DNA from 3 places in the Tatumella ptyseos genome. Region 2 is predicted to be linked to each of the others. Evidence: predicted binding sites of a transcription regulator. Region 2 holds the regulator's gene; each other region holds the start of a gene.

Region 1 (6,429 bases), 540 kb from region 2:
CGCGCATCTGACGTCACTTTCCCATCCTTGACCGGCACATTAAGATCAGCACGAATCAGAACACGTTTTCCAGCAAGATCCAGATCGGTCATTTTGATTACAGACATGGTGAATCCTCTTATTGACTCTTTAAGTTTATCCCGCCGCTTATGCGACAGGTTTGAAAGTGTTGTCAGACATCGCTAAACAGGTATCGATCATTCGGTTTGCGAAGCCCCATTCGTTATCACACCATACTAACGTTTTTACCAAGTGCCCTCCACTGACTCGCGTTTGCGAACCATCGACAATGGCACTGTGTGGATCATGATTAAAGTCCGCTGACACCAGTGGCAGCTCGGTATAGTCGACTATACCATGAAAGCAGCCATTGGCAGCTTCCTGCAATAGATGATTGACTTGCTGTGCTGTCACTTTTTGTTCCAGCGTTACGCTAAGATCGATAGCAGTGACATTGATGGTCGGCACCCGAACCGCAATGGCTTCGAATCGATCGAGAAATTTGGGGAAAATTCGCGTAATACCTGCTGAGAGCCGTGTATCGACAGGAATAATCGACTGACTGGCCGCACGAGTTCTACGCAGGTCAGGATGGTAAGCATCAAGGACTTGCTGGTCGTGCATCGCAGAATGAATGGTGGTGACGGTACCGGATTCAATCCCGAAAGCATCGTCCAACAATTTGATTACAGGGATAATGCAGTTGGTGGTACAGGAAGCATTGGAGACAAAACGATGTTCAGGTAAGAGTGTGTCATGATTTACACCGTAAACAATAGTGGCATCTAAGTCGGCTTCACCAGGGTGGGCAAAGAGGACTTTACGTGCACCCGCGCGATGGTGTGCTTCACCGTGAGCACGACTTCCATAAACCCCAGTACAGTCTAAAACGACGTCAATATCGAGGTCGCCCCACGGCAATTCAGAGATTGCTGAATGGTGGAGTAAGGTGATTGCGTCTCTACCAATAAAAAGCTGCTCGCCTTCGAGTCTAACTTCCCATGCAAATTGCCCGTGAGTTGTGTCATATTTTAAAAGATGCGCCATACCACGGCTTTCGGCGACTTCATTTATCGCCACAACGGTAACGTCAAGGTGACGGCCCGTCTCATATAACGCTCGTACGACAGCCCGACCAATTCTACCAAAACCGTTAATCGCAATTCTAAGGCTCATTGCTTATCTATTACCTTGATGAACGTAGGGACTGCTCGCCCTAAAACAAAGATTATCTTTGAGGCTACAACGATTTGATAAATTTTGATACCCAATTTTCAGTCGACTGATTACGTCATCTTGAGAATAAATCAACTCCCGACTAAGCGGAATGACAGAGATCAACAGTCTTTCCCAAAATACGATCAAGATCACATATTAGAGTGTTGGATAGCGGGATAGGAATGTTTTGCCAGTAATCAGTTAGCCGCCGTTTCGTCGCGAGTCACTTAGTTTTGAGCAAAAAAAAGCATGGCACATGCCATGCTTTTATCTCATCAATGCTGTGGTTACAGAATAGCTTTCGCTTTTGCGACCACGTTGTCTACGGTAAAGCCAAACTCTTCAAACAGTTGCTCTGCAGGTGCAGATTCACCGAAGGTGGTCATTCCAACGATTGCACCGTTTAAACCAACGTACTTGTACCAGTAATCAGCAATACCCGCTTCAACCGCGACACGTGCGGTCACAGCTGCAGGCAGTACGGATTCACGGTAAGCAGCATCTTGCTTATCGAAGTGGTCGGTAGAAGGCATCGAAACAACACGAACTTTACGTCCCTCTGCGGTCAATTTGTCTGCCGCGTCAACCGCTAGCTGTACTTCCGAACCGGTGGCGATAAAGATAAGCTCTGGTTGACCTTCGCTATCCTTCAGAACGTAACCACCTTTGCTAATCGCTGCAAGTTGCTCAGCGGTACGCGTTTGTTGCGCGAGGTTTTGACGAGAAAGAATCAGGGCAGAAGGGCCATCTTGACGCTCGATAGCTTCTTTCCACGCTACCGCGGTTTCAACTTGGTCTGCTGGACGCCATACGCTCATATTTGGCGTTGTACGTAAGCTTGCAACCTGCTCAACAGGTTGGTGCGTAGGACCATCTTCACCTAAACCGATAGAGTCATGGGTATAAACCAGAATTTGGCGCAGTTTCATCAGCGCAGCCATCCGCGCAGCATTACGTGCATACTCCACAAACATCAGGAAGGTTGCAGTATAAGGAATGAAACCTGAGTGCAGCGAGATGCCGTTTGCAATGGCGGTCATACCAAATTCACGCACACCATAGTGGATGTAGTTACCTGCAGCGTCGTCTTTGATCGACTTGGAACCAGACCACATGGTTAGGTTACTTGGTGCTAAGTCTGCAGAACCACCCAGATACTCAGGTAACAACTTGCCGTATGCTTCAATTGCATTTTGTGACGCTTTACGGCTAGCAATTTTTTGTGGGTTGGCTTGAAGATCTTCGATAAATTTTTGTGATTCCGCAGCCCAATTTGCTGGAAGCTCGTTAGCCGTACGACGTTTGAACTCTGCCGCTAACTCAGGGAAAGCTTTTGCATAGGCATCGAATTTCTCATTCCATACCTGCTCTTTCTTCGCACCAGCTTCTTTTGCATCCCATGCAGCATAAACATCTGCAGGAATTTCGAATGGCGCTGCGTCCCACTCTAACGCTTTACGAGTCAGTGTGATTTCGTCGTCGCCTAGTGGTGCACCGTGTGAATCATGGGTACCGGCTTTGTTGGGAGAACCAAATCCGATAACGGTTTTGCACATGATCAGCGTTGGACGCTCAGAAGCACGAGCCTCTTCTACCGCACGACGGATAGACTCATTATTGTGACCATCAACACCACGGATAACATGCCAGCCGTAAGATTCGAAGCGTAAGCCTGTGTCATCACTAAACCAGCCATCAGTATGACCATCGATAGAGATACCGTTGTCATCATAGAAAGCGATTAATTTACCCAGTTGCAGAGTACCCGCTAAAGAACAAGCCTCGTGCGAAATCCCTTCCATCATACAGCCGTCACCCATGAAGGCGTAGGTGTAGTGATTAACAATGTCATGGCCTGGACGGTTAAACTGCGCAGCCAGTGTACGTTCTGCAATCGCAAAACCGACGGCATTCGCAATACCTTGACCTAATGGGCCGGTCGTTGTCTCGACACCCACGGTGTAGCCGTATTCTGGGTGGCCCGGGGTCTTAGAGTGCAGTTGACGGAAGTTTTTCAATTCTTCGATCGGTAGATCGTAACCGCTGAGGTGCAGCAAGCTGTAGATCAGCATTGAGCCGTGGCCGTTAGAGAGGATGAAACGGTCACGGTCTGCCCAGGATGGATTACTAGGGTTATGGTTTAAGAATTCACGCCATAATACTTCAGCGATATCTGCCATGCCCATCGGTGCACCTGGGTGGCCAGATTTAGCGCGTTGGACCGCATCCATACTGAGTGCACGAATCGCATTAGCAAGTTTTTTTTCAGAAGGCATCTTTCACTCCAGATCGGATGATTGAGTTATGTTGATTTTTAAACACTTTCAACACAAATTGGAAACGTAGTTGTTTCAATGTACATGATGTGCCGAACGAAAGTACATTCGATCCGCACAATTTAACGCTTGAAAATTGAATCTACTAATGAACCGAGGTCATTTTGCGCGTTACCACTGGCTTCAGGATGGACTTCACCTTGCGGGGAGATTTTATCAACCAGCTGCGGCAGAACTTCAGATAACGTGCCTGAAGCGCCTTGAACATCGGTACCAAGCTTATCTGCCAGTGATTGTAAATCTTGCTGGCTAAAAGCAGATTGAATGTCGCTATGGCTAACAGATTGGTTGCTACCATTACTCAGCCATGAAGAGAGGATTTCCCCTAAGCCACCTTGCTGGAATTTTTGGATCAGCACTTCTACACCGCCCTGCTCTTGTACCCAAGACCAGACTGCTTGAAGTTGACTCAGAGAATTTTGTTGCCCTTCTCCACCCGTTAGTGATCCGACAATGCTATCGAGTAATCCCATCTTACACTCCTCGTAATTTAACTATTTAGAATAATGATTAACGCTGAGCCTGCTTATTAGCCGCCTGCACATGTAGCATATCTAAGGCAACGGTTGCCGCCGCGAGCGCAGTAATATCTGCATGATCATAGCCTGGAGCCACTTCCACTAAGTCCATTCCAACGATGTTTAGTCCTTGTAAGCCACGGAGTAATTTCGTCGCTTTATCGCTGGTCAAGCCTCCTACTACAGGCGTACCGGTACCGGGCGCATGAGCGGGATCAAGACAATCGATATCGAAGGTCAGGTAGACCGGTAAGTCGCCTACGGTTTGGCGAATTTGAGCAAGAATATCTTCTACGGCAGTATCGTTAACCCATGCTGCATCCAGAACAGTAAAACCCAGTGACGGGTCGTATTCAGTCCGAATACCGATTTGTACTGAATGCTCGGGATCGATAAGCCCTTCTTTCGGCGCAGTGTAAAACATTGTGCCATGGTCGAAAGTTGGACCATTTGAATAGGTATCGGTGTGAGCATCGAAATGCACTAAGGCCATTTTACCGAAATGTTTCGCGTGAGCGCGCAGTAATGGTAAGGAAATATAATGGTCGCCACCGAAGGTCAGCATACGCTTGCCGTTCGCAAGCAGTTTCTCCGCATGGGCCTGTAATTTTGCCGACATATCAGCTGAATCACCAAAGGCATAGACCAGATCCCCGCCATCGACCACGTTAAGTGCTTTACGTAAATCAAATTTCCAAGGCCAACGGCACCCTTCCCACGCTAAATGCGTGGAGACCTGACGAATCGCATTCGGGCCTAAGCGGCTACCAGGTCGGCCAGAGGTTGCCGCATCGAAAGGTACACCGGTGATAACCCATTCCGCATCACTTTCGTAAGGCTGGAAATTGAGGGGGAAACGCAGAAAACCAAAGGCATTAGACACCAATGAATTGTCATACTCGTTACCTAAAGTATTGTACATATTCTAATTTTCCTTTACGAAGGCGCCGACTAGACAGCGCCTAGATAATAAATTTATTCATCTTCTAGGTAAGTGTAGCCGTACAAACCGCTCTCAAATTCCGATAAGAATTGGTCTCGAAGCTCTTCGGCGATATCACTGGCTTTGACTTGTTGGTAGAACAGGCTCAGTAATTCTTGTGGATTTAACTGAACATACTCCAACATATCTGCAACGGTATCCCCTTCATCGGATAATTCGACATCCACTTCACCATTTCCATTAACGTAGACGTTAACGGCTTCGGTATCTCCGAATAAGTTGTGCATATTCCCTAAAATTTCTTGGTAAGCACCAACCATAAAGAAACCAAGCATTGGCGGATTGTCTGGATCATATTCAGGCATTGGCATCGTGGTTGCGATACCGTCGCCATCTATATAGTGATCGATGGTCCCATCTGAATCACAAGTAATATCTAATAATACTGCCCGACGTTCAGGTTGCTTATTCAGCCCTTCTAATGGCAAGACAGGGAAGAGCTGGTCGATACCCCAGGCATCTGGCATCGATTGGAACAGCGAGAAATTGACATATATCTTATCTGCCATACGCTCTTGTAACTCATCAATCACCGGGCGATGGGCACGGTTACTTGGGTCCAAGTGTTGCTGAGTATAATGACAGATATTTAAATATAACTGTTCTGCCCAAGCGCGCTGCGTCAGTGTATACATCCCAGAAGAATAGCCTGTGTGGATGTCTGATAAATCAACTTGGCTATCGTGAAGCCATTCACGTAATGAACGATGCCCCTGCGTTTCATGCATCTCCTGCCACGTTTTCCACATGCTCAATAGCGGACGTGGGGAGTCATCTTCTGGCGGATGAGGTGGTGTAAAGCTATTACGCTCTACACCAATAATGTTCGAAACCAAGACAGTATGATGTGCCGTTACCGCCCGGCCTGATTCAGTGATCACCGTTGGGTGTTCTAGGCCGTGCTCATCGCAGGCTTCGCCGATGGCGTAAATGACATTATTGGCGTATTCATTTAAGCCGTAATTCACTGAGCAGTCAGATTGAGAGCGAGTTCCCTCGTAATCGACACCTAATCCGCCTCCGACATCGAAACACTTGATCTGCACCCCTAATCGAGCCAGTTCAACGTAGAAACGAGCGGATTCACGCACACCGGTGTAAATATCGCGGATATTTGCCATTTGGGAACCAAGATGGAAATGCAGTAGCTGTAAGCTCTCAATCCGCCCAGCTTGGCGCATAATGTCCACCAGCTCCAAAACTTGTGAAGCGGACAAACCAAATTTCGATTTTTCACCCCCGCTCGATTGCCATTTGCCTGAACCTTGCGAGGCAAGACGAGCACGGATCCCCAAACGAGGTACCACGTTAAGCCGTTCAGCTTCTTCAAGCACCAAGCGTATTTCGGTCATTT
Region 2 (6,429 bases):
GTTTGACGATAAGATTACCTCTCGTATTTATCATTTTTCTGATGCTTTAGACTATTACCGACAAGCTAGTGGTATGCCTTGGCTTGCGAGTATTACTAAACCACTATTAATTATTCATGCGGCAGATGACCCCTTTATGACTGACGATGTTATCCCTTTACCTGAACAGCTTTCACCAACGATTGACTATCAGTTAAGTGAATATGGTGGACATGTTGGTTTCGTTACGGGTAGCTTGTTTAAGCCAGTAATGTGGCTTGAACAACGTATTCCTCAGTGGCTTTCAACACAATTGGATACGCCATCATGATCATACCTTGGCAAGAACTCCCGACAGAAACGTTACAGAGCGTCATCGAGTCCTTTGTATTACAAGAAGGAACAGATTATGGTGAGCAAGAGAAAACCTTGTCCGAGAAAGTTGCTGATATTACCCGGCAACTTAAAGCAGGGGAGATCGTCATTGTTTGGTCGGAATTACATGAATCAGTCAGCCTCCGTGCTGCACGAGATATACGCTGAAGGATAACTGTACGCCGTAGTTGTCGCCCCCTCACCCGCTAAGGAGACCATTATGTCAGCCAAACATCCCATTATTGCTGTAACAGGTTCAAGCGGTGCCGGGACAACGACAACTAGCCTAGCCTTCCGGAAGATCTTCCAACAGCTAGGTATTCAAGCCGCTGAAATTGAGGGAGACAGTTATCATCGCTACACTCGACCAGAAATGGACGTTGCCATCCGTAAAGCGAGAGATTTAGGGAAACACATTAGTTATTTTGGTCCTGACGCTAACGACTTTTTACTGTTAGAACAGACATTTAAGCAATACTCTGAAACTGGCTCCGGCCGTTCTCGTAAATATCTCCATACCTACGATGAAGCCGTCCCTTGGAAACAAGTTCCCGGAACCTTCACACCATGGCAAGCGCTCCCTGAAAAGACAGATGTTTTATTCTACGAGGGATTACATGGCGCGGTGGTTACTGAAGAGCATAACGTTGCCGATTTAGTGGATTTGTTAGTCGGAGTCGTACCCATTGTAAACTTAGAATGGATTCAGAAGTTAATACGAGATATGCAAGAGCGGAGTCATTCTCGCGAAGCAGTAATGGACTCAGTGATTCGCTCTATGGAAGATTACGTTAACTACATCACGCCGCAGTTCTCTCGTACCCACATTAACTTTCAGCGCGTCCCGATGGTCGATACCTCTAACCCCTTTGCGGCTCATGCGATTCCTTCAATGGATGAGAGCTTAGTGGTGATCCATCTTCGCGGTGTGGAAGAGATTAACTACCCTTATCTCCTCGCCATGATCCAAGGATCTTTTATCTCCGCCATGAACACCTTGGTAGTCCCCGGCGGAAAAATGGGCTTGGCGATGGAACTTATCTTGACACCAGTCATTAAAAAACTAGCTGAAAAGCGCCAACAGACCTTGTTAACAAGCCAATGCTAAACGATAACTATCTCGTGACTATGGGTGATTTCTACTGCTTGTTCCAACATAAGTGCTACTGAGCAGTATTTTTCCGCGGAAAGGGAAACCGCCCGCTCGACCACTTTATCGGTCAATGTCTTTCCCGTCACAATGAAATGCAGATTAATGTGGGTGAAAAGTCGCGGCGCCTCATCACGGCGAGTTGAGGTTAATTTAACTTCACATCCTAGAACCTCATGGCGACCTTTTTCTAATATCGACACCACATCAATTGCACTACAAGTTCCCGCCGACATTAGGACCATTTCCATTGGGCTCGGTCCTTTTTCGCCGCGATTACCATCCATGACGACTTGGTGCCCTGAAGCCGATTCTGCGACAAAACAAAGCCCATCGACCCACTTTACTTTCGCTTCCACTCCTATGCCTCCGGTTTCAGAATTTGTAAGCTAAGATACTCTGAGGTGGATTAATTCGCAAACCTCTCATTTGGACTCATACAATACAAGACAGTGACGCTAACCTGTGCTAAAAACAGGGAAAGGATTATTTATTTCGTTAATCCCAAGATAAAATACCTCGGAATAGGCTAAGGTACTTTTATCGCCCAATAAAAAAAGAAATGGCACTTGATGCTTTCATAAGGGTCACAAAAGTGGCTCACCCTGGTTTCATCCAGGTTCGATTACAATAGAGGATAGAAGCGAATGGTTCTTGGTAAACCACAAACAGACCCTACATTAGAATGGTTCCTCTCCCATTGCCATATTCATAAGTATCCGTCAAAAAGCACCTTGATCCATCAAGGTGAAAAAGCAGAGACGCTTTATTACATTGTTAAAGGTTCTGTCGCGGTACTGATTAAAGATGAAGAAGGCAAAGAGATGATCCTTTCTTACCTTAATCAGGGCGATTTTATTGGTGAGCTTGGCTTATTTGAAGAAGGACAAGAGCGTAGTGCTTGGGTCAGAGCTAAGTCCGCGTGTGAAGTCGCTGAAATTTCCTACAAAAAATTTCGCCAATTGATACAGGTAAATCCGGAAATTCTTATCCGCCTTTCAGCACAGATGGCACGACGCCTACAGGTCACTTCAGAGAAAGTCGGTAACTTAGCCTTCTTGGACGTCACCGGTCGTATTGCGCAAACTCTGCTGCATCTTGCTCACCAACCCGATGCGATGACGCACCCTGATGGGATGCAAATAAAAATTACCCGTCAAGAAATTGGGCAGATCGTCGGATGTTCACGCGAAACCGTTGGACGCATTCTCAAGATGTTAGAAGATCAAAACCTAATTTCGGCCCATGGTAAAACTATCGTAGTGTACGGCACACGCTAATCGGTGCAGAAGGCAGGGAGCTACCCTGCCTTTTACCGATCACTATCATTCATATAACAAATTGCAGTGGCAATGCTACGTCGACTTATTTATCACCCTGAAGTAAATTATGCTTTCCGCCAAACGTTAGTGCTCTGTCTACCGATCGCACTAGGCTGGCTGTTAGGCGATCTCCACTCAGGCTTACTTTTTTCTTTAGTCCCATCCTGCTGTAATCTGGCTGGATTAGATACTCCACATAAACGCTTTTTTAAACGTCTCGTCGTGGGGGGATTACTTTTCGCCTGCAGCAGCTTTTTGCTTCTTTGGTGTTTAGCGCAGCACTATCCCTTACCGCTCTTTCTATTCGCGTTACCATTAATCATCGGGGTGACGGGGGAGATTAGTCCATTACACGGCCGGCTCTTACCTGCCTCACTGGTGGCAGCTGTGCTGTCGATTAGCCTAGCTGGACGCATGCCGATATGGGGCCCTCCCTTACTCTATCTAGGTGGGACAGTTTGGTATGGCGTGTTCAATTGGGCTTGGTTTAAGTTCTCGCAAGCTCAGCAACTTCGTGAAACACTCAGTTTGCTTTATCGCGAATTGGGAAACTACTGCGAGCATAAATATCACCGTATCTTTAGTGCAGATGACTCTCCCGAAAGCTTACAGGACCTTCTCAAGCGCCAACAGAAAGTGATTGACCTGATTACTCAATGCTATCAACAATTACATATGTTACCGGCAGCGAGAAACCGTAATGACCGGTTCCTGATTCGCTATTTTTTGATGGCTCAAGATATTCAAGAGCATATTACGATTAGCTTGAATCAGCCGGAGGAAATCAAAAAACTTTGCCACGATAGTTTTGGTAGGGAAATTTTAAATTGGAATGCGAATACTGTCACGGCACAACTCCACCGCTTAGCTGACGATATTTTATACCACCAATTTGTGAAGCCTTTTTCAATGAGTAAGCAAATTTCAGCATTGGAAAAACTGGCTCAACAATTTCCCCACAATCCGGTCCCCCAATTTTGCTTTTATCACTTTACGCGAATTGCTCGAGTCTTACAGAATGAGAAACCTCTGTATCAACGTGACCTGATGCGCGATAGGCAGCGCCGTTTACCTTTATTACCCGCCTTAAAAAGTTATTTATCGCTGAAATCAACTGCCTTACGTTCCGCTGCACGTTTCTCGATCATGTTGATGTGTGGTGGAATCGTCGGTATAGCGCTCAATATGCCCAAACCTTATTGGATTTTGATGACTATCGTATTCGTGAGTCAAAATAACTATAGCGCTACACGGGTACGTATACAGCACCGGGCATTAGGAACTTTTGCTGGATTAATCATTGCGGCAATTACCCTCAATCTCCATGCACCTGAGTCTTGGATACTAATCATCATGTTACTGATTACCTTTTTCAGTAACTTGTTCAATCGCCAATATTATGGCTGGGCGACGATTGGATTTACGGTGACGGCAGTTTATTCACTGCAACTGCTTTCCTTAAACGGGCACCAATTTCTTGTTCCTCGTTTATTAGATACCTTACTCGGCTGCTTAATCGCCTTCGGGGGCACGCTTTGGTTATGGCCACAATGGCAGAGTGCGCTGTTACGCGATAATACTTTGGATGTGCTCAATGCCTATCAACAAGCCCTAAAAGTATTGCTAGGCCCAGAGCAGAAGGATGAGGTTTTTGAAGCCGCGCGTGTAGAGGCAAACCAAAAACATAACGCGCTATTTAACGCCCTTAATCAAGCCATGCAGGAGCCTGGTTTCGATGATGAATATCTTGAAGAGATGCATTTATGGGTTAGCCATAGCCAGTACATCGTCGAACATATTAATGAGCTTACTGCTTTAGCCCGTGAGCACACGATGCTAACCCCAACGTTGGCCGAGCGCTATTTACAGGCTTGTGAGATAGCCTTACAGCAATGCCAACAGCGATTATTGTATGCTAACGATCAAGAGAACTATCACTCTACCCATGTGATGGATGAAGCGGCTAATTTCGATAAGGGGCCAAGCACAATTGTCGAGCGGCATATCGAGCGGATTCTTGTGCATGTGAAATCTATGCGGACGATTTCAGCCATTATCTGGACCCAGCGCCCAAAACACGGTGCATGGTTTTCCCGAACTCATAAGAGCCCTGAGCAGTAAATCACTCAGGGCGACTAAACTAGTCCATAATTTGGGCGATAGCTTGGTGGAGTTTGGTCATTCCTTGCTGAACATCCTGTTCAGGGATAATAAGTGAAGGGGTAAAGCGCAACACATCACTTCCTGCTGATAAGATCAGTAAACCGTGTTCAGCTGCCGCCTGAATGATTTCGCGCATACGGCCTGCATGCTCTGGGGTTAATTGTGCACCAATAAGCAGCCCTTGGCCGCGAATCGCTGCAAACAGGTGATACTGTTGATTGATCTTTTCCAATCCATCAATGAACCATTGATGCCGTTGCTCAACGCCATCAAGGAGCTGCTGGTCATTAATAATCTCTAAGGAAGCCTCTGCCACCGCGCAAGCCATTGGGTTACCACCGAAGGTGGTACCATGAGTCCCCGCAGTCATAACCTGTGCGAGCTCTTCTCGCGTTAACATCGCACTCACGGGGAAACCGCCTCCTAATGCTTTAGCGGTCGTGAGAATATCGGGAACCACTCCTGAGTGCTCATAAGCAAATAGTTTGCCTGTACGTCCCATTCCTGTTTGCACTTCATCGAATACTAATAATGCTTGATGTTGGTCACAGAGTTCGCGTAAACCGGCCAGAAATTCTGGTGTTGCTGGAGTGACCCCCCCTTCACCTTGAATAGGTTCGACGACAATCGCGCAGGTATGATCATCGATAACGGCTTTCACTGCATCGAGGTCATTGAACGGTACATGTATTATATCGGCAGGCTTAGGACCAAACCCATCAGAATATTTAGGCTGGCCGCCAACAGTCACTGTGAAGAATGTACGCCCATGGAATGCATGATGAAAGGCAATAATTTTCGTTTTATGAGGGCTGATTTTATTGGACGCATAGTAGCGAGCTAACTTAAAGGCAGCTTCATTCGCTTCAGCACCAGAATTAGCAAAAAAAACACGGTCAGCAAAGGTCGCTGCAGTGAGTTTTTGCGCTAAGCGTAATGCCGGCTCATTCGTATAAATATTACTCAGATGCCATAATTGCTCACTCTGTTTTTGAAGTGCTTCGACCAAGGCAGGATGGCAATGGCCTAACGCCGTCACCGCAATCCCGCCGGCAAAGTCGATATACTCTTTACCTTGCTGATCCCAGACTCGACTTCCCTGCCCTTTAATTGGAACAAACTGTGCGGGCGCATAAATAGGTAAAATTACCTCGTTAAACAGCTCACGAGTAATGGGGGGCTGTGTTACCGACATCTGAGATCCTTAATAGCCGAGAGTTAGATAGAATAAATATACATTTATATTGCATATTAAATCAATCACTCATCGAGTGATAAAATTATTCAGTAACATTAAGCCTTGTTCACTCAAAATACTTTCTGGGTGGAATTGCACACTCTCTATATTAAGAGAGCGATGGCGTAGCCCCATGATTATCGTTTCCCCCTCTTCTTCAACCCAAGCCGTAATATCGAGCTCATGAGGTAACGAGCTGGCTT
Region 3 (6,429 bases), 570 kb from region 2:
TCGGTATACCGCACTCAATAAAAGGCCAGGCGATTTATGCCTATGTGACCCTTAATAGTGGTGAAGAACCGAGCAGCGACCTCTACAGTGAGGTTCGTCAGTGGGTGCGTAAAGAAATTGGGCCTATCGCCACCCCGGACGTCCTCCACTGGGCCGAAATGCTACCTAAGACTCGTTCTGGTAAAATTATGCGCCGTATTTTACGCAAAATTGCCGCCGGTGATACCACTAACTTTGGTGATACATCGACCTTGGCCGATCCGGGAGTTGTCGAGAAGCTATTAGAAGAAAAGCAGAGTATTCAGCAACCCTAATACTTGAGGGTCACTGTTTGACAGTGACCCTTATTCTCAAAAAAGTAATCGAATAAAGGGGGCCAGTAGCACGGTCATTATCCCCGCTAACATCATGACTAAGCTTGATACAACCCCTTCCTCTGGACCCAGCTGATAGGCTTTTGCAGTACCGGCTCCGTGAGATGCAGCGCCTAAACTGGCTCCTTTTGCAATACTTTGTTTAATCATCAATCGCAGAAACAGAAAATCGCCGATTGCCATCCCGAACACCCCAGTAATTACTACAAATAAGGCAACGAGATCGGGTTGTCCGCCAACTTGTTTAGCCGCAGCGAGCGCAAAAGGGGTAGTGATAGAGCGAACCGCTAAACTGCGTTCGACCATTTCCGGTAACGAGAAAAGACGAGCTAACCAGACAGAGCTAAAAACCGCGACCGTTACCGCTGTCAATACACCAGCTCCGAGTGACATCCAATGCCGTCGAATCATCCCCAAGTTTTCATAGACGGGAACGGCAAAGGCTAGCGTCGCCGGACCTAATAACCAGATTAACCAATGGTTGTCACCGATATAATCTTCCCACGAGATAGGCGTCGTGAGTAGTAAAATAATTAATACTAACGGCGTGAATACTAAGGGCATTAACAGTAGTAAGCGCCAACGTCGGTAAAGACGTTTATTAAGGTAGTAGATGATGACAGTCAAGACTAAGCAGCCGATATTTACGAGCATACTACTCATCATTCGCCCCTAACTTACGTTGTGCACGGTTCATCTCAAAACGAAATACCCGCTCGACCACAAAGCCGGTCGCAGCTAAAACCATAATAGTGCTCAAACCGATCACCGCGACAATTTTCCACCCTTCGCTCCGTAGCAAAGGACCATAATTGACCACTGCCACGACCGCCGGAATAAAGAAAAGTAGCATCTCAGCTAATAGCCAATTCCCCCCCGCACGAACCCACTTTACTGGGACAATACGTAGCATAATAAGCAGCAGCAAAATACCTAAGCCGATAACATTCGCGGGAAGAGGGAGATGGAAAAGATTAACCAGCAAGCCGGCTAAGAGGTATAGACCGATATAGATACAGAGTTGCAGCGGAATTTGCCACAACGAATCGGTTACCAACTTTTGGCGTAAGCGGCGCCATAAAGTGGACATTCGGGTGCCTCGTTATCTTTAAGTAAAAAAATCAGTATATAGAGAGGGGCGGTAACAGTGAAATGAATAAAAATTATCGTCCATCATTAAACATCCCCCATCTCGAGAGGTGGGGGACAGAGGATCACTCTTCTTTTTCGATAAGGAGTGCTTCTAGCAGGTCTAAATCGCGTAGGAGTTTACGCATAGATTCATCGGATATCTGCTTGGTCGCCCGAAGGTGGTAAACTTCTGCACGCTCAGCACGCAGAGCATTAAGTCGCAAACGCCTCTCCAGATTTTCCATAAACATAGCCTGTTCGACATCGTCTTTATCATCTAATCGCCGACGTAAATGGCCAATCACTCGAGAGCTGACTTCTTTTAAAACCTCCGGATCGATATTCTCATTAGTATCTTTCGCTAAACGCTCTTCCATCTTATACAGGCTATCAATCCCTGATTTAGCCATGATGGAGCGGGCTTTACGTAATTCTCTTCCCGTTTCACCTTTATCGATACCCGAGACGCCCTTAAGCAATACCGGTAAAGTAACGACCCCCGCTAATAGTGAAAAGAGTATCACTCCCGTAGCAAGGAAGACTAATTCGTAGCGCGCTGGAAAGTTTTCACCGTTCGGTAAGAATAGTGGAATGGATAAAACACCCGCCAGGGTAACTGCCCCTCGAACACCCGCGAAAGTTGCCACGAGTAACTCCCTTACTGAGTAGTTACTAAACTCCATTGGACGTTTCTTAAGTAAGCGTTTACTAATCCTCTGCATAAGGAATAACCAGCCGAAACGTACCACGATCAAGGCTAAATAGATCATAGCGACCGCAAATAACAGAATCCAAATATTTACGTTGTTATCGACTTCAGCCTCGGTAAGTGTGGTTTGTAAAATTCCGGGGAGCTGTAAACCCAGCATCAAAAACACCATGCCGTTAAAGACGAACTCAAGCATTTGCCAAACACTATTTGCCCGTAAGCGCATCGCTAACGGGGCTTGGCGGATTATCCCAGAACGGCTGATGGTCATCCCTGCGGCCACGGCCGCAAGAATCCCCGATGTACCAAGGTGTTCAGCGATGAGATATGAAGCGAAAGGGAGTAGCATTAGCAATACCGTTTGCGTCGCCGGGTCATCGCCACTCCAACGGCTAAACAGACGAAGCGATTTACCATAAAGCCAACACACCACGACCCCGGCCAGTAATCCACCGAGTGAGACTTTTAAGAATTCGAGCGAGGCTCCCGACCAGGTAAATACCATGGATCCCATAGCCACCGCGATGGCAAAGTTTAGGGAGACCAGACCCGAGGCATCGTTCATTAAAGCTTCGCCTTGAACGATCGACATAATTTTTTTAGGAATCCGCCCTTCGCCCACTATACCTGATAATGCCACGGCATCGGTTGGGGAGAGTACTGCGGCCAGAGCAAAAGCAGGAATTAAGGGAACTCCTGGTATCGTCCAGTGAATAAGATAGCCAATTCCCACGACAGTAATCAGGACTAATACTAAGGCTAATCCAATGATTTCCCGCCCATGGTGTAGGAATTCATTAATCGGGGTTTTCCAACCATCGGAAAAAAGTAAAGGCGGGATAAACAGAACTAAAAAGAGTTCAGGGTCAAAATTGACGTGTAAACCAAAACTTGGCCATCCCAGCAACGCACCGGCAATAATTTGCACTAACGGCAAGGGGATTTGAAAGGGAATGATACGAGCCGCAACACCAGAGAGCGATACCACCAGCGTCATAATCAATATGGTGAAGAAAATTTCCATGTTTTCCTTGTAACCTTTCCAGAAGACAAAAAACCTATTAGCAACAACAGGCTCACTCATTTATTTACAATACACCCTACACCTTTAACGTGGCGTAAAAAACGTGCTTAACCAAAAAGAATCTATCGACTTCTTCTGATTATAGATTACGACTTTGTTGAGCCTACCAGCTCTTTAGCCTTCCCCTCAGAAGAAAGCTCTGAATCAATCGTCTCCTGCTCTAAGAGAACCGCTCCCTTACCTTGTGTAGCTAAATGGTCGTCGGCATTACGTAAAGGGCAATCGCGCATAGAAAGGCAACCACAGCCAATGCACCCATTAAGGTCATCTCGTAGTCTAATCAACGTTTCGATACGCTTATCCAACTCATCACGCCACTGCGCAGTAAGCTGTTCCCACTCCTTAGCAGAGATACGTTTATCTGGAGGGTAACTTGCTAAATTTTCGCTAAGGGTGGCCAAAGGTAGGCCGATGCGCTGAGCGATTTTGATAATCGCCACTCGCCGTAACACGTCACGACTATAACGTCGTTGGTTAGCGGCATTACGTGTACTCGCAATGAGCCCTTTTGTCTCGTAAAAGTGCAGCGCAGAGACGGCAACCCCGCTCCGCTTCGCGACCTCCCCTGGGGAAAGTCTTGATTTTAATTGAGATCGTTCTTTTTTCATTTTTAAGCTTTACCTCAAGTTAACTTGAGGAATTATACTTTAAAAACTTGTTCGAGATCACATTATGTGATGACTAACCAGAGGAATAACGTCAGATGCAAAAAGAAATCATCATTTCACTCACCGAGTGGATCGATCAAAATCTCGGGAATAATCTTTCGATTGATGAAGTTGCCGCCAAATCTGGATATTCCAAATGGCACTTACAAAGAATGTTCCGTGCAATGACGCGTCAGACACTTGGCGACTACATCCGTGACCGACGCTTAGCAAAAGCCGCAGAAGCTTTATGCGTTAGCCAACGCCCAGTCTTTGATATCGCGCTACAATATGGCTACGAATCACAGCAGACGTTCTCTCGAGTGTTCCGCCGTAAATTCGATCTTACCCCCACGGCCTATCGTCATTCTCAACGCTGCCGTACCTTACCTAATTTTAGTAGTGTCGGATCGTTATCCTAGTGTTAATGTTCTCAATCTTTACCCTTTTGTGCTAAGGCTCGTTAACAACGGCGAGCCAATATTACTAATTATTTAACTTACCCTTCAAATCTGGCACTTCTTTGTCTATAATGTGAGCTAAATCACACTTTATCTCACTCTCTCGTTGTCTGTTAAATCAACAACGGGTGCTCCTTTAGTTAACAATGAGGAACGACAATGAGCGCTCTCGCGACAAGCTTGATTGTTATGCGTTGGGGCTTGCTAAGTGCAGGACTAATGTACATGGCTAGCATCATGAAAATTAAATGCCAGCAAAACAGCCTTAAGACAGCCAGTGCTGTGTTTACAGGGGTAGGCCTCTTCACTTCTTGCTGGTTTGTGACGGGACTTCTTGGAATCGATTTCAGTTTGCAACATTGGCAATCTATGGCGAATATCGCAACAGATGCCTTCAACTATGCATTACAACAATCTCCAGATATCTTTATCCCAAACAACTTCTAATCGTTGTTATGAGCATGGGAAGCAACACCTTAATAAGCTCAGGTAACGCTTCCCCTCGCTTCTCTCTCTCATCATCCTCTCCCCTTTATCCCAGAATAAGCCGAATAAATTTTTATCCAAGCTCTGGAAAGGGTATTGGTAAATCGCCGTACCTTGATCATTGGCAGTCGGTGATTCAGCGTAAGTATGCTTAACGACTACACTATGACCAACCCTGATTATTCCTAACTAAATGCGGTCTATCGTATCGACATTCATGGTCTTATCCGCTATTTCATAAGCTATAGGCGATGTTTATCTAGTAGTAGGCGAAAAACTTTGGCATAGCCTTTGACATGTTATGCTTCGAGAATAAACATGGGCGTAAGATGATTTTTCTTCAATGGTTTCTTCACACCGATGGCGGTACTCAGCCCATAAAAAAACCCCGAATAAATCACTTTATTCGAGGCTTTTAGCGTCAATAGACATCACCCTAGCTGGGCGATACCAATCTATTACTTCGCGTCAGGAAGTTTATACGCAATGATGTAATCGCCCATGGTTGATCCGAATGAACCATGACCACCAGCATTAATCACGACATATTGCTTGCCATCCACTTCATACGTCATCGGCGTTGCTTGTCCACCCGCTGGTAGACGTGCTTGCCATAACAATTTACCGTCATGCACACTGTAGGCACGCAGGTAGTTATCTAATGTTGCAGCAATAAAGAAGACGTTACCTGCTGTAGTAATTGGTGCACCCAGCATTGGGGTACCCACTTTCAGCGGTAGAGGAATCGGCGAGCTATCACGGATGGTGCCGATACGTTTCTTCCAGATGATTTCGTGGTTTTGCAGGTTAACCGCAGAAACGAAGCCCCATGAAGGTTCCATACATGGCAGACCGAATGGTGACAGGAACGGATTTAGCTCTACGCCAAACTTCGCACCGTATTGGTGTTGCAGACCCGCTTCGCTACCTGACCCTTTAGCCCCTTTCTCATCCGGTTCCATTGGGTTGTTTGGACCACGAGGAATCAGTTTAGAAACAAACGGCAGTTGCATTGGGTTAGTAATTGCAAACTGTTTATCGGTGTTCACGGAGATACCGCCCCACTCGAACATCCCTAAGTTACCCGGGAACACTAGGGTCCCTTGAACAGAAGGAGGAGTAAACGGACCTTCATAACGTAGACGGTGGAACATGATTCGACAGATCATCTGGTCGAACATGGTCGCGCCCCACATTTTCTTATCTGTCAGGTGCGCCGTTGGGCGGTAGCTGAATTCAGAATAAGGTTGGGTCGGCGACAAGTGGTCACCTTCTGCTGCACCTTGTGGTACTGGATGTTCGTTTGCAGGGACAACAGGTTTTCCTGTAACACGGTTCAGAACAAAAATGTCACCGGTTTTTGCTGGAGCATAGATAACCGGTACAGTATTACCTTGTTGATCTTTAATATCAGCTAAGGTTGGCTGTGCCGGAACATCCATATCCCACAAATCGTGGTGCACTGTTTGGTAGAACCAAGCCAGTTTACCGGTTGAAGCATGTAACGCTAAGATACCAGTCGCAAACTTCTCTTGGT

The links. Region 2 encodes CRP, which controls carbon source genes, mostly activating them, when cyclic AMP is high. Its sites were predicted from a motif close to ATGTGANNNNNNTCACAT; they were not measured.
Region 1: the regulator CRP is predicted to act here: its motif matches at 1,356-1,373, upstream of epd (erythrose-4-phosphate dehydrogenase).
Region 3: the regulator CRP is predicted to act here: its motif matches at 4,478-4,495, upstream of QJR74_RS12880 (YjcB family protein).

What each region holds. Positions count from the first base shown of each region.
Region 1 is NZ_CP130649.1:610,669-617,097, reverse strand. It holds gene pgk (phosphoglycerate kinase) at 1-107, opposite strand, end outside; gene epd (erythrose-4-phosphate dehydrogenase) at 148-1,176, opposite strand; gene tkt (transketolase) at 1,506-3,494, opposite strand; gene QJR74_RS03025 (YidB family protein) at 3,617-4,027, opposite strand; gene speB (agmatinase) at 4,065-4,994, opposite strand; gene speA (biosynthetic arginine decarboxylase) at 5,048-6,429, opposite strand, start outside.
Region 2 is NZ_CP130649.1:70,365-76,793, reverse strand. It holds gene QJR74_RS00395 (hydrolase) at 1-310, shown strand, start outside; gene QJR74_RS00390 (YheU family protein) at 307-522, shown strand; gene QJR74_RS00385 (phosphoribulokinase) at 575-1,462, shown strand; gene QJR74_RS00380 (OsmC family protein) at 1,459-1,863, opposite strand; gene crp (cAMP-activated global transcriptional regulator CRP) at 2,152-2,784, shown strand; gene QJR74_RS00370 (YccS/YhfK family putative transporter) at 2,857-4,947, shown strand; gene QJR74_RS00365 (aspartate aminotransferase family protein) at 4,967-6,184, opposite strand; gene QJR74_RS00360 (anthranilate synthase component II) at 6,254-6,429, opposite strand, start outside.
Region 3 is NZ_CP130649.1:2,715,406-2,721,834, forward strand. It holds gene acs (acetate--CoA ligase) at 1-314, shown strand, start outside; gene QJR74_RS12855 (LrgB family protein) at 351-1,037, opposite strand; gene QJR74_RS12860 (CidA/LrgA family protein) at 1,030-1,464, opposite strand; gene QJR74_RS12865 (Na+/H+ antiporter) at 1,589-3,238, opposite strand; gene soxR (redox-sensitive transcriptional activator SoxR) at 3,385-3,906, opposite strand; gene soxS (superoxide response transcriptional regulator SoxS) at 4,002-4,367, shown strand; gene QJR74_RS12880 (YjcB family protein) at 4,566-4,853, shown strand; gene QJR74_RS12885 (glucose/quinate/shikimate family membrane-bound PQQ-dependent dehydrogenase) at 5,351-6,429, opposite strand, start outside.